Regions from separate parts of the Reyranella humidisoli genome, predicted to be linked through region 3. Evidence: riboswitches for the same ligand, from Rfam matches in the RefSeq annotation. Region 3 holds a riboswitch; each other region holds the start of a gene.
What was found. A riboswitch is a leader RNA that binds a small molecule or an ion and turns the genes downstream of it on or off. The one in region 3 is predicted to bind cobalamin.

Region 1: it holds a riboswitch for cobalamin, as region 3 does, so the genes downstream of both, KQ910_RS05890 (carbon-nitrogen hydrolase family protein) here and KQ910_RS17865 (fatty acyl-AMP ligase) in region 3, are expected to answer to the same signal.
Region 2: it holds a riboswitch for cobalamin, as region 3 does, so the genes downstream of both, KQ910_RS02090 (HupE/UreJ family protein) here and KQ910_RS17865 (fatty acyl-AMP ligase) in region 3, are expected to answer to the same signal.

What each region holds. Positions count from the first base shown of each region.
Region 1 is NZ_JAHOPB010000001.1:1,213,799-1,217,065, forward strand. Features, by position in the region: gene KQ910_RS05880 (FecCD family ABC transporter permease) at 1-449, opposite strand, end outside; gene KQ910_RS05885 (ABC transporter substrate-binding protein) at 446-1,267, opposite strand; gene KQ910_RS05890 (carbon-nitrogen hydrolase family protein) at 1,264-2,037, opposite strand; cobalamin riboswitch at 2,177-2,375, opposite strand; gene KQ910_RS05895 (histidine phosphatase family protein) at 2,478-3,098, shown strand; gene mnmG (tRNA uridine-5-carboxymethylaminomethyl(34) synthesis enzyme MnmG) at 3,153-3,267, shown strand, end outside.
Region 2 is NZ_JAHOPB010000001.1:422,758-426,024, forward strand. Features, by position in the region: gene cobW (cobalamin biosynthesis protein CobW) at 1-690, opposite strand, end outside; gene KQ910_RS02085 (DUF1636 family protein) at 687-1,070, opposite strand; gene KQ910_RS02090 (HupE/UreJ family protein) at 1,087-1,707, opposite strand; cobalamin riboswitch at 1,832-2,025, opposite strand; gene KQ910_RS02095 (HupE/UreJ family protein) at 2,078-2,707, opposite strand; gene cobO (cob(I)yrinic acid a,c-diamide adenosyltransferase) at 2,858-3,267, shown strand, end outside.
Region 3 is NZ_JAHOPB010000001.1:3,697,125-3,700,391, reverse strand. Features, by position in the region: gene KQ910_RS17875 (DUF2076 domain-containing protein) at 1-301, opposite strand, end outside; gene KQ910_RS17870 (serine hydrolase domain-containing protein) at 381-1,679, opposite strand; cobalamin riboswitch at 1,741-1,940, shown strand; gene KQ910_RS17865 (fatty acyl-AMP ligase) at 2,135-3,267, shown strand, end outside.

The DNA of each region.
Region 1 (3,267 bases), 2.5 Mb from region 3:
GCCAGCACCAGCGAGATCAGGGCCGCGGCGATGGCATTGATGGCAACGCCCATCAGCAGCAGAGATACCGTGCCGGTGCCCGACCGGACCGCGCCCATCAGCAGGGCGACCGCGATGCCCGCGCCGGCGATCCCGGCCAGCGGCAGGGCCAGGACGAAGGCCGCGGCGAGACCGCTGTAGAAGGCGCAGACCGCGGCGAAGCCGGCACAGGCCGAAACCCCGATCACGCCCGGCTCGGCCAGCGGGTTGCGCAGCCAGCCCTGCAGCACCGCGCCGCTGAGACCCAGCACACCGCCGATCAGAAGGCCGAGCGTCGCACGCGGCACGCGCAGTTCCCAGACGATGGCCCAGCCGACCTCGTTGCCCAGCCGCCACGGCCACCAGGCCGGACCGACGGCGAGCGACAGGAGATAGAGCGCCACGACCAGCAGGATGAGCCAGCGGTTCACGGCCGCGCCGCCGCGAGCAGGCGGATCGCCTCGAAATTCTCCGGCCCGGCGCAGATCGAATATTTGATCGGCAGGGACACGAGCCGGGTCTTTCCCGCGAGGGCGAGCAGCGCGTGATGGTCGACGAACTCGGTCGCGCGCGCGGGATTGGCGTTGGCCGCACCGTCGAGGACCAGCAAGCCCGGCTGGTTGACGAGCACCTCCTCAAGCGCGATGCGGCCATAGGCCGGGATGCCCAGCCCGGCGGCGAGATTGCGGAAGCCGGCGACACGCAGCAGCTCGTCCATCAGGCTGCCCTTCCCGGCGGTGCCGCGATTGGCCTGAAGCGTGATCGCCGTGGCGATGGGCGCACCGTTCCAGGTGAGCTGGCGCTTCTGCTCGCGCATGTCGGCGATCAGGCCTTTGCCGATCTCCTCGCGGCCCATCGCGATGGCCATGCTCTCGATGATGCTCTCGGCGTCATCGATCGAGGCGCCCCACTTCACTTCGAGCATGCGGATACCGGCGATGCGCAGCAGGCGCTTCAGCGTCGCGTGCGAATCGCGGTCGAAAATCACGAGGTCCGGTCGCAGGGTGAGGATCGATTCGACGGTCGCCCGCACCGTGGGAATGGACGCGGCACGATCTGCCAGCACCGAGATACGGGGATCGCGCGACAGGTAGCTCACGCCGACGAGCTGGCCTGGTGCCGCGAGGCGCATCGCCATCTGGTCGAGGCAGAGGTTCACCGTCACGACGCGCTGCGGTGTCTGCGCGGTAACTGCACCGACAGTGAAAAGCAGGAAAAGTACACCGATCAGTGTACAGCGGAGAGTCATCGGACACGCCAGTCGGCCAGGCGGCGGGAGTCGGGCGTCCAGTCGACCCATGCGATCCGTGGTTCGGCAGACGCATGAGAGAAAGCGACCGTGCCGTCGACCGCCGCGAGCGAACAGGCCGCGTTGAAGTCGAGCACGTCATGGCCGGTGCGGTTGCAGACGAGGACCGGCCTGCCGGTGCTGGAGGAAGCGCGTTCCCATTCGCCGTTGGGCCCGTGCAGGCCCGGCGCCCACGCGGCCGAGGAGAGATGCAGGTCGACACCAAGCGCCGCGGTCTCGTCGATCAGGCGCTTTGAATACATGTCGGCGCAGACGAAGAAGCCGACGCGGCCGATGCCGTCGATCGGGATCACTGTCGGCCGATCGCCCGGTGTCGACCAGGACTCGGAGCCGACACGCAGCGCGTTGATCTTGCGATGCCGGCCGGTCACGGCGCCGTCGGGCGCGAAGACCACCATGCTGTTGAACAGCGCATCGGGCGTGGCTTCCGGCGTGCCCAGCACCAGTGTCGCGCCAGTCTCGCGCGCGAGTGCGCCAGCCCAGGCGAACAACTCGTCTTGACCCTCGGCGATCCAGCCGGTGCCTAAAAGGTCGCGGAAGCCGTACCCGCTCACCGCAAGTTCCGGCGTCACGATGAGGCGCGCACCGTTGGCGGCGGCCTGGCGCACGGCCTGTTCGATGGCCTGCCGGTTGGCCGCGATCTCGCCGGGACGCGGCGCGAGATGGAGGAGCGCGATGGTGGCGGTCGAGGTGGCGGTGGCGTTGGTCACGGCGGACAAGGCTACGCCACCGGCCATGACTTGCAGCAAGTTTCGACGGATCGGCGTCAACGACGGATCTCCCCAACGGTTCGCACGAAGCGCGTCACCGCTCGGTTGACCGTCCCGCTGGATCATCCCGTCCATCGGAAGAGCGACGCTATCGCCGGCAGGTCTTCTGGCTCGCGGGTCAAAGCTCCTGCCCGTCTTCCCGGACTTTCGTCCAGTGACATGTGGGCTCTCGCTCGCCGCTCACAGCTGCGGGTACAGCTGCCGATTGGCCTTTTGGGGGCGGCACGGCATTCCCTGTTCGCCTCCGGTTAGGGAGGACCGTCGATCCCAACCCCGTAAGGCAAGCGCCTTCCGGCCGTCAAGACGAGGTGCCGAGCGACTTGTGTGCGGTGGAGCCGATTTCCGGCGGTCGGAGCCGGCGCCTGCGATAGACTGGCGGTATGACTAGGATATTGCTGACCCGCCACGGTCACGTCGACGGCATTCGTCCCGCGCGCTTTCGCGGTCGCGCGGAGCTGCCGCTGACGGCGCGGGGACTGGCGCAGGCCGACGCTTTGGCCAGGCGCATCGCCGGACGCTGGAAGCCGTCTGCCGTCTATACGAGCGCGATGCAGCGATGCATCGTGACCGGTCGTCGGGTTGCAGAGATGTGTGGGATTCGCGCATCGGTTCATGGGGGTCTGGGCGACATCGACTACGGCGCCTGGCAGATGCGCACGCATGAGGAGGTCGCGCAGGAAGCGCCCGACGCCTATCGGCTGTGGCGGCAGGCGCCGCATCTCCTGCGCTTTCCCGGCGGCGAGTCGTTGCAGGACGTCGTGGCGCGGACGGCGGACGCGCTGCGCCTCGTGATGGCACAGCACGGCAGCGAGACGGTCGTGCTGGTCGGTCATGACAGCGTGAACCGCGCGCTGCTGCTTCAGCTCCTCGACCAGCCGCTCTCGGCCTACTGGAAACTGGCGCAGGATCCGTGCGGCTTGAGCGAGATCGAGATCTCCGGCGCGGGGGACGTGCGGGTCGGCTTCCTGAACGACACGAGCCATCTCGAGGGAATCGTCTAGGCCGGCCTGAGGATAACTGGACCATAGCCGACCGGGCGGCGTAAAAGGCCGGCCATGCGGGCCTTTTCATACGACGTGATCGTGGTGGGCGGTGGCCATGCCGGCTGTGAGGCCGCGGCCGCAGCGGCGCGGATGGGTGCGCGCACTCTGCTCCTCACCCACCGGGTCG
Region 2 (3,267 bases), 3.3 Mb from region 3:
GGCCGCCGCGCCGAGACCCAGCAGGACCTTCACCGGCACCTGGCCGTGGCGCGTCTCCACGAGCGCGACCGCGCGCGGCAGGACCTTGCCGATCTCGCCGATGACCGCCTTCCGGTCGGCGTCCGTCATCAGGTCGGCCTTGTTCAGCAGGATCAGGTCGGCACAAAGGATCTGGTCCTCGAACACTTCCTCGAGGGGATTGTCGTGATCCAGCGACGAATCCTCCGCGCGCTGGCGCGCCACCGCCGCGGGATCGTCGGCGAACCGGCCGGCCGCCACCGCCGCGCCGTCCACCACGGCGATCACGCCGTCGACGGTGACGCGCGAGGCGATCTCGGGCCAGTTGAAGGCCTTCACCAGCGGCTTCGGCAGTGCGAGGCCCGACGTCTCGATCACGATATGCTCGGGCGGATTGGGACGGTCGAGCAGGCTCTTGAGGGCGGGCACGAAATCGTCGGCGACGGTGCAGCAGAGGCAGCCGTTGGCCAGTTCGACGATCGCATCCTCGGGACAGTTCTCGACTCCGCAGCTCTTCAGGATCTCGCCGTCGATGCCGACATCGCCGAACTCGTTGACGATCACGGCGAGGCGACGGTCGGCATTCTCCAGCACATGGCGGACGAGCGTCGTCTTTCCCGCGCCGAGGAAGCCGGTGACGATGGTGCAGGGCACCTTGGCGAGCGTGCTCATGAGGACTCCCGGAGGTTCATCGGCGGGACGCGCGCGATGGTGTTCTTGCGGATGTGTTCGGGCCGCTCGCGCCAGACCGTGACGCCGGTTTCATGCGCGCTGTGCTGACGCGCGAAGGCGAGGATATCGGGCGCATGCTGTTCGGCATCGAGGTTGCCAATGACGTAAGTCCACTTGCCGGGCGCGCCGACGGCGATCGTGCAGCCACGCGAGCAGTTCGAGAGACACTCGACGCCGACGATCTGCGAGAGCGGATAACCTTCTGCCGCCGCGCGCTGCGCCGCCGACAGCAGCCGTGCGCCGGCGCGCATGGGATGCGCATTCGCGTCATCGGCGCTGCTGCGGCAGGTCGTGCAGACGTAGAGCGTCGATGCAGTCATGCGAATGCGCCTCGACCTAGAGGGTCGCGGCCGTTGCGGCGGCAGCGCCGATCACGGCCACGACCGCGCCCATGACAGAGACACCGAGAGCCCGCGACGGCCGGCTCATCACCGCGAGCGTCAGGGCATAGGCCGCGACCGCGAGCGCCGACTGGACCACGAACAGGCCCGCGAGATAGGCGGCGACCGGCGTGGGTTCGGCACCGACGATCGCCTCGCCCAGGGCATGGCCGTGAACGAGGCCAGCCAGGGCGAACAGCGCGACGGCCAATGCCGGCGAAAGCTTCGAGCGCACGATCACGAGGCCGCCGATGACGAGCGTGCTGAGGCCCACGAGGAATTCACCTGCCGGCAGGCCGATGCCCGCGAGATGCACGACGACGCCCGCGATCACGGCCGCGCTGAAGGCGAGGACCGGCACGATACCGCGAGCGGCAAGGCCTGCGAGGATACCGACGCCGACGACCGCAGCCAGATGGTCGAGGCCGATGATGGGATGGCCGAGGCCGGACAGGAGACCGTTCATGAAGGTCTGCGGCGTCTGGCCGCCCATTGGATGGTGGGCGAAGGCCGGCGCGGTCGCCGCCATCGACAACAGCAACGCAATGGAACCCGAACGCGTGATCGCCGCCTTCATGATCGTCTCCGTCGTATGAGGGCACATGCCCTCGGGGTATGCCGTCTCCGACGGAGCCCGCGCATCCGGCAAGGCCGGATGTCGGGTGGACCTCGTTCCTCGTGCTTCCCCGCGCGAGGACTCGGATGCGGCAGTTTCGACGGCAGGTTTCCTGGCTCTCGGCTCTTCGTCTTCGGCCACCTTCCCGGTTTCCCAGTGGTATCGAGGCCTTCGACTCACCAATCACAGTTGCGGGGGCAGCCTCGGATTGGGGCGCGAGGCCCGGCACCGTGTTCCCTTTTGATCCCCTTGCGGGGCACCGTCACGTGCTTGATAGGGGTCCGGGCGAAGTCGCGTCAACGGTATTCGGTCGCCCCGGCAGGCGCGGCGGTCAGCTGATCAGCCCCGCGGCCTGGATCGCGGCAAGGCCGCCCACGGCGGTGATCAGGGACCCCGCGACGACCAGCGCGGTCCGCTGCGCCGGCCACTTGCTAACACCCAGCGTGAGCGCACAGGAAGCGACGCCTAGCGCCGTCTGCGCCACGAGCAGGCCCGCGACGTTGGCGACGATCGGCAAGGCATCCGCCCCGATCAGGACCACCCCCAGCGAATAGCCGTGCACGAGCCCTGCGACGGCGAAGATGCCCGACGCGACCTTCGGGCTGATCGGCTGGCGGATCAGGATGAGCACGCCGATCAGCATCGTCGTCAAAGCCACGAAGGCGCCGTCCGCGGGAATGTCGTAGGGGCTGAGCTGAAGCGCCACGCCGGCGATGGCGGCGACACCGAAGACAAGCACCGGGACGATGCCGCGGGCGGCGATGCCGACCAGGATGCCGATGCCGATCATCGCAGCCAGGTGATAGACGCTGATGACCGGGAGACCGACACCCTGCAGGAAACCCTCGGCGAAGGTCCGGGGCAGTTCCTCCTCCACCAACGTGTGGGCAAGGACCGGCAACCGCGGAACCGCGAGCGCAAGCGTCGTCCAGAAGCCCAGCCGCCGGATGGAAACCCGCATCACCTTCCCTGGTCCCGTCTTTGGCCCTCGCTTGGGGCGCGCATGCACCTCAGATAGGGTGCAGCTGCACAACTCGTCAATCCAATTCCGCATCGGCGGTGAAACTATAGCCGATATTGGCGATTCCACTGCATCGAAGGGCCGAAGTCCATGACGAACGAGATCAGCGACGACGCACGGCATAAAAACAAGATGGCCAACCGGAAGGCCGTGCAGGACGCCGAAGTCGCCGCCAAGACCATCGAAAAGGGCCTGTTGATCGTCCACACCGGCAAGGGGAAGGGAAAATCGACCGCCGCCTTCGGCCTTCTCCTGCGCGCCATCGGCCGTGGACTGCGGTGCGGCGTCGTGCAGTTCGGCAAGGGCGCCTGGCAGACCGGCGAGCGCACAGCCGTCGAGCGCTTCGGCGATCAGGTGCAATGGCATACGCTGGGCGAGGGCTTCACCTGGGAGACGCAGGATCGCGCGCGCGACGTCGCGGCCGCCGAACGGGCCTGGTCCGTGGCGCGCGACCTGATGGCCGATCCCTCGATCCGCTTCATCGTGCTCGACGAACTCAA
Region 3 (3,267 bases):
GTGGTGCGGCTGTGCCCGCGGACGCACCCCACGGGCCGATCCGCGGTGCGCTTCCCAGGAAGCCTGGCGCGGGTGGCGGGGCTGCCTCCGTCTTCGCTTCGAGTTCGGCGATACGCTCCTGCGCCGCCTTCAACGCCTGCTCCTGCACGAGCACCGTCTGGACGAGCAGATACGGTGCGGCCGGCTGTTGCGTCGCGAAGCCGTTGATGAACTGTTCGGCCTCCCGGTCGCGCGGCTGTGTTTCGAAGGGTTTCAGCCGATCGAACAATCCCGAGATCAGGTCGCGTTCCTGCTGCTGCATGACAAGGTCTCCCGCCGCCGGCGAACACCCGGGGCTCCGCCAACGTGGTTGTCCGCCAGCGGAGCGTCAAGGGTGGCGGTCAGTTGACCATTGCCTGGTAGACGAGGTCGCGCATCAGGTAGCGATAGCGCAGGCGTGCCTGCGGCGACTGCATCATGAAGATGACATACATGCGCTCGCGCGGGTCGTGCCAGAAATAGGTCCCGTAGGCGCCACCCCAGTAATAATCGTTAGGCGATCCCGGCAGGGGGTTGACGCCCTGCACGTTGCGAACGGCAAAACCCAGGCCGAAGCCCTGTCCCATCCTGGCACTGGGCTCCAGCGCCTCGAAGCGGAACATGTCGGCGCCCATCTTGATGTCGGGCGGCAGGGCGTCTGCGGTCATCAGGTCGATGGTCTTGCGCGAGACGAGGCGCACCCCGTCGAGCTGCCCACCGTTGGCGAACATCTGCAGGAAACGCGCATAATCGGCCGCGGTCGAGACCATGCCGCCGCCGCCCGAGCGCCAGGTGAACTTCTCGGTGATGTCCGGGATCGCCGGCAGTTCGTTCTTCGGCCCCTCCTTCATCGGCCTGGCGCCGCGCGCCTTCTTGTCGGCGCTGGCCTCGAAGGCGGTGTCGCCCATCTTCAGCGGCTTGGTGATGCGCTCCTCGATGAACTTGTCGAGTGGCATCCCGGAGGCGACCTCGACGACGCGGCCCAGCACGTCGGTCGACATCGAATATTCCCAAGTCGTGCCCGGCTGGTAGAGCAGCGCCAGCTTAGCCAGCTTGTCGGCCATCTCGGCATTGGTCTGGCTCCGGTCGGCGACCTTCATGTCGAGATAGGACTGCTTCACCGGGTTGGCGCCGACCGCGCCGTAGGTCAGGCCCGACGTATGGCGCATCAGGTCGTGCACCGTCATCGGCCGGAACTGCGGCTCGAGCACCATCTCGACCGTGCCGTCGTCCTTCTTCTTCGGCACCGCGACCTTGGTGTCGGCGAAGGCCGGGATGTAGGTCGACACCCGGTCGGCGAGGGTGAGCTTGCCCTCTTCCATCAGCATCATCGCCGCCAGCGTCACGATCGGCTTGGTCATCGAGGCGATGCGGAAAATCGTGTCGTTGGTCATCGCGACCTTGGCGTCCTTGTCGCGGAAGCCATAGGATTCGAACATCACGATCTTGCCGTTGCGGGCGATCAGCACGACCGCGCCCGGCAGCTCGTTGTTCTTGACGCCCTCGTTCAGGCGGTCGCTCAGCCGCTTCAGCCGGGTCGACAGGAAGCCGACTTCCTCGGGCGACTGGACCCTGGGAATGCCCTGCGCCCCGACCGGCAGGGCCGGCAGGGCCAAAATGACACCAAGCGCCGCCGCTGCGGCCAGACGAACCATCGACATTCCTCACTCTCCTCCCGGTCTTTGCGGCATCAAAGCAATTGACCGGCGCCCGGCGCAAGCCTAACGAGAGAATATCGACGGTCCTCCTTAACCGGAGGCGAACAGGGAATGCCGTGCCGCCTCCCAAAAGGCCAATCGGCAGCTGTACCCGCAGCTGTAAGCGGCGAGCGAACGCCCAAATGTCACTGGACGAAAGTCCGGGAAGACGGGCAGGAGCGTTGACCCGTGAGCCAGAAGACCTGCCGGCGATAGCGTCGCTCTTCCGATGGACGGGATGATCCAGCGGGACGGTCAACCGAGCGGTGACGCGCTTCGTGCGAACCGTTTGGGAGATCGTCGTGACGTCGATCCGTGGAATTATGCCTGCGCTTGTTTCGGACGCCGTTCCGGGCGATGGAGACTCAGGTCAATTGCAGCGATATGTCTCGGCCCTCCAATCGAACCCAGACCGTTGGGTGACTGCTCCTACGCCAACCCGCAACGTCTCCCTGCCCTTTCGCCGCGGCGGCTTCGGCAGCCTGTGCGAGGCGCTGGACTATGCCGCCCGGGGCGAGACGGGACTTAACTTCTTCGACGCCCGCGGGCGTCTGCTTAGCCCACTGTCCTACCGGCAGCTCCGCGAGGAAGCCCAGTCCTTCGCCCGCCGGCTGATCGGGGCCGGCCTCGAGCCCGGCGAGCGGCTGATCCTCGTGGCCGATACCTGGCCCGGCTTCTGCACCGCCTTCTTCGGCTGTCAATATGCAGGCATCGTGCCCGTACCTGTGCCGGTGCCGGTCGGATTCGGTGCCAAGGCCCAGTACATCTTCCAGCTCCGCAAGCAGATCGAGGCGTCCCAGGCCGTGGGCATCCTCGCGCCCGACGAGCTGGCCGAGTTCGCCCTGACCGCCGCCGAGGGTACGACCGCGCGGCTCGCCGGCCCGATGTCTCTTTTCAACGCGCTCCCTGAACCCGGAACGGAGCTTCGGCCGCTCGGACCGGGAATGGAATGCTACATCCAGTTCTCGTCGGGCAGCACGCGCGCGCCCCTGGGTGTGGATATCCGCCAGGACCGTCTGATGGCGAACATCGACGGATCGATCGCCGCCCAGGGCCTGGACGATGCCGATTCGGGCGTGAGCTGGCTGCCGCTCTACCACGACATGGGTCTGATCGGCTTCATCCTGGCGCCGATGTGCGCACAGCGAACAGTCGACCTTCTGGCGCCGCGCGACTTCGCCCGGCGGCCGATGCAGTGGCTTTCGCTAATCTCCCGCCGCCGCGCGACCATCACCTACAGCCCGAGCTTCGGCTATGACCTGCTCACACGGCGGGCCCAGACCGTGTCGGTGAACGATTTGGATCTGTCCAGCCTTCGCCTCGCGGGCATCGGGGCCGACATGATCCAGCTTCCGGTGCTCAGGCGATTTGCCGAGGCTTTCAAGGCGGCGGGCTTCGACGAGCGCGCCTTCATGCCGAGCTACGGCATGGCCGAGGTCTGCGTGGGCCTGAGCTTCACGCCACTGTTCAGCGGCGTGAAGGTCGACCGTTTCACCGATCCGCAATCGGGCCTGACGCGCGACTTCGTGGTCTGCGGCAAGGTCCTCCCCGG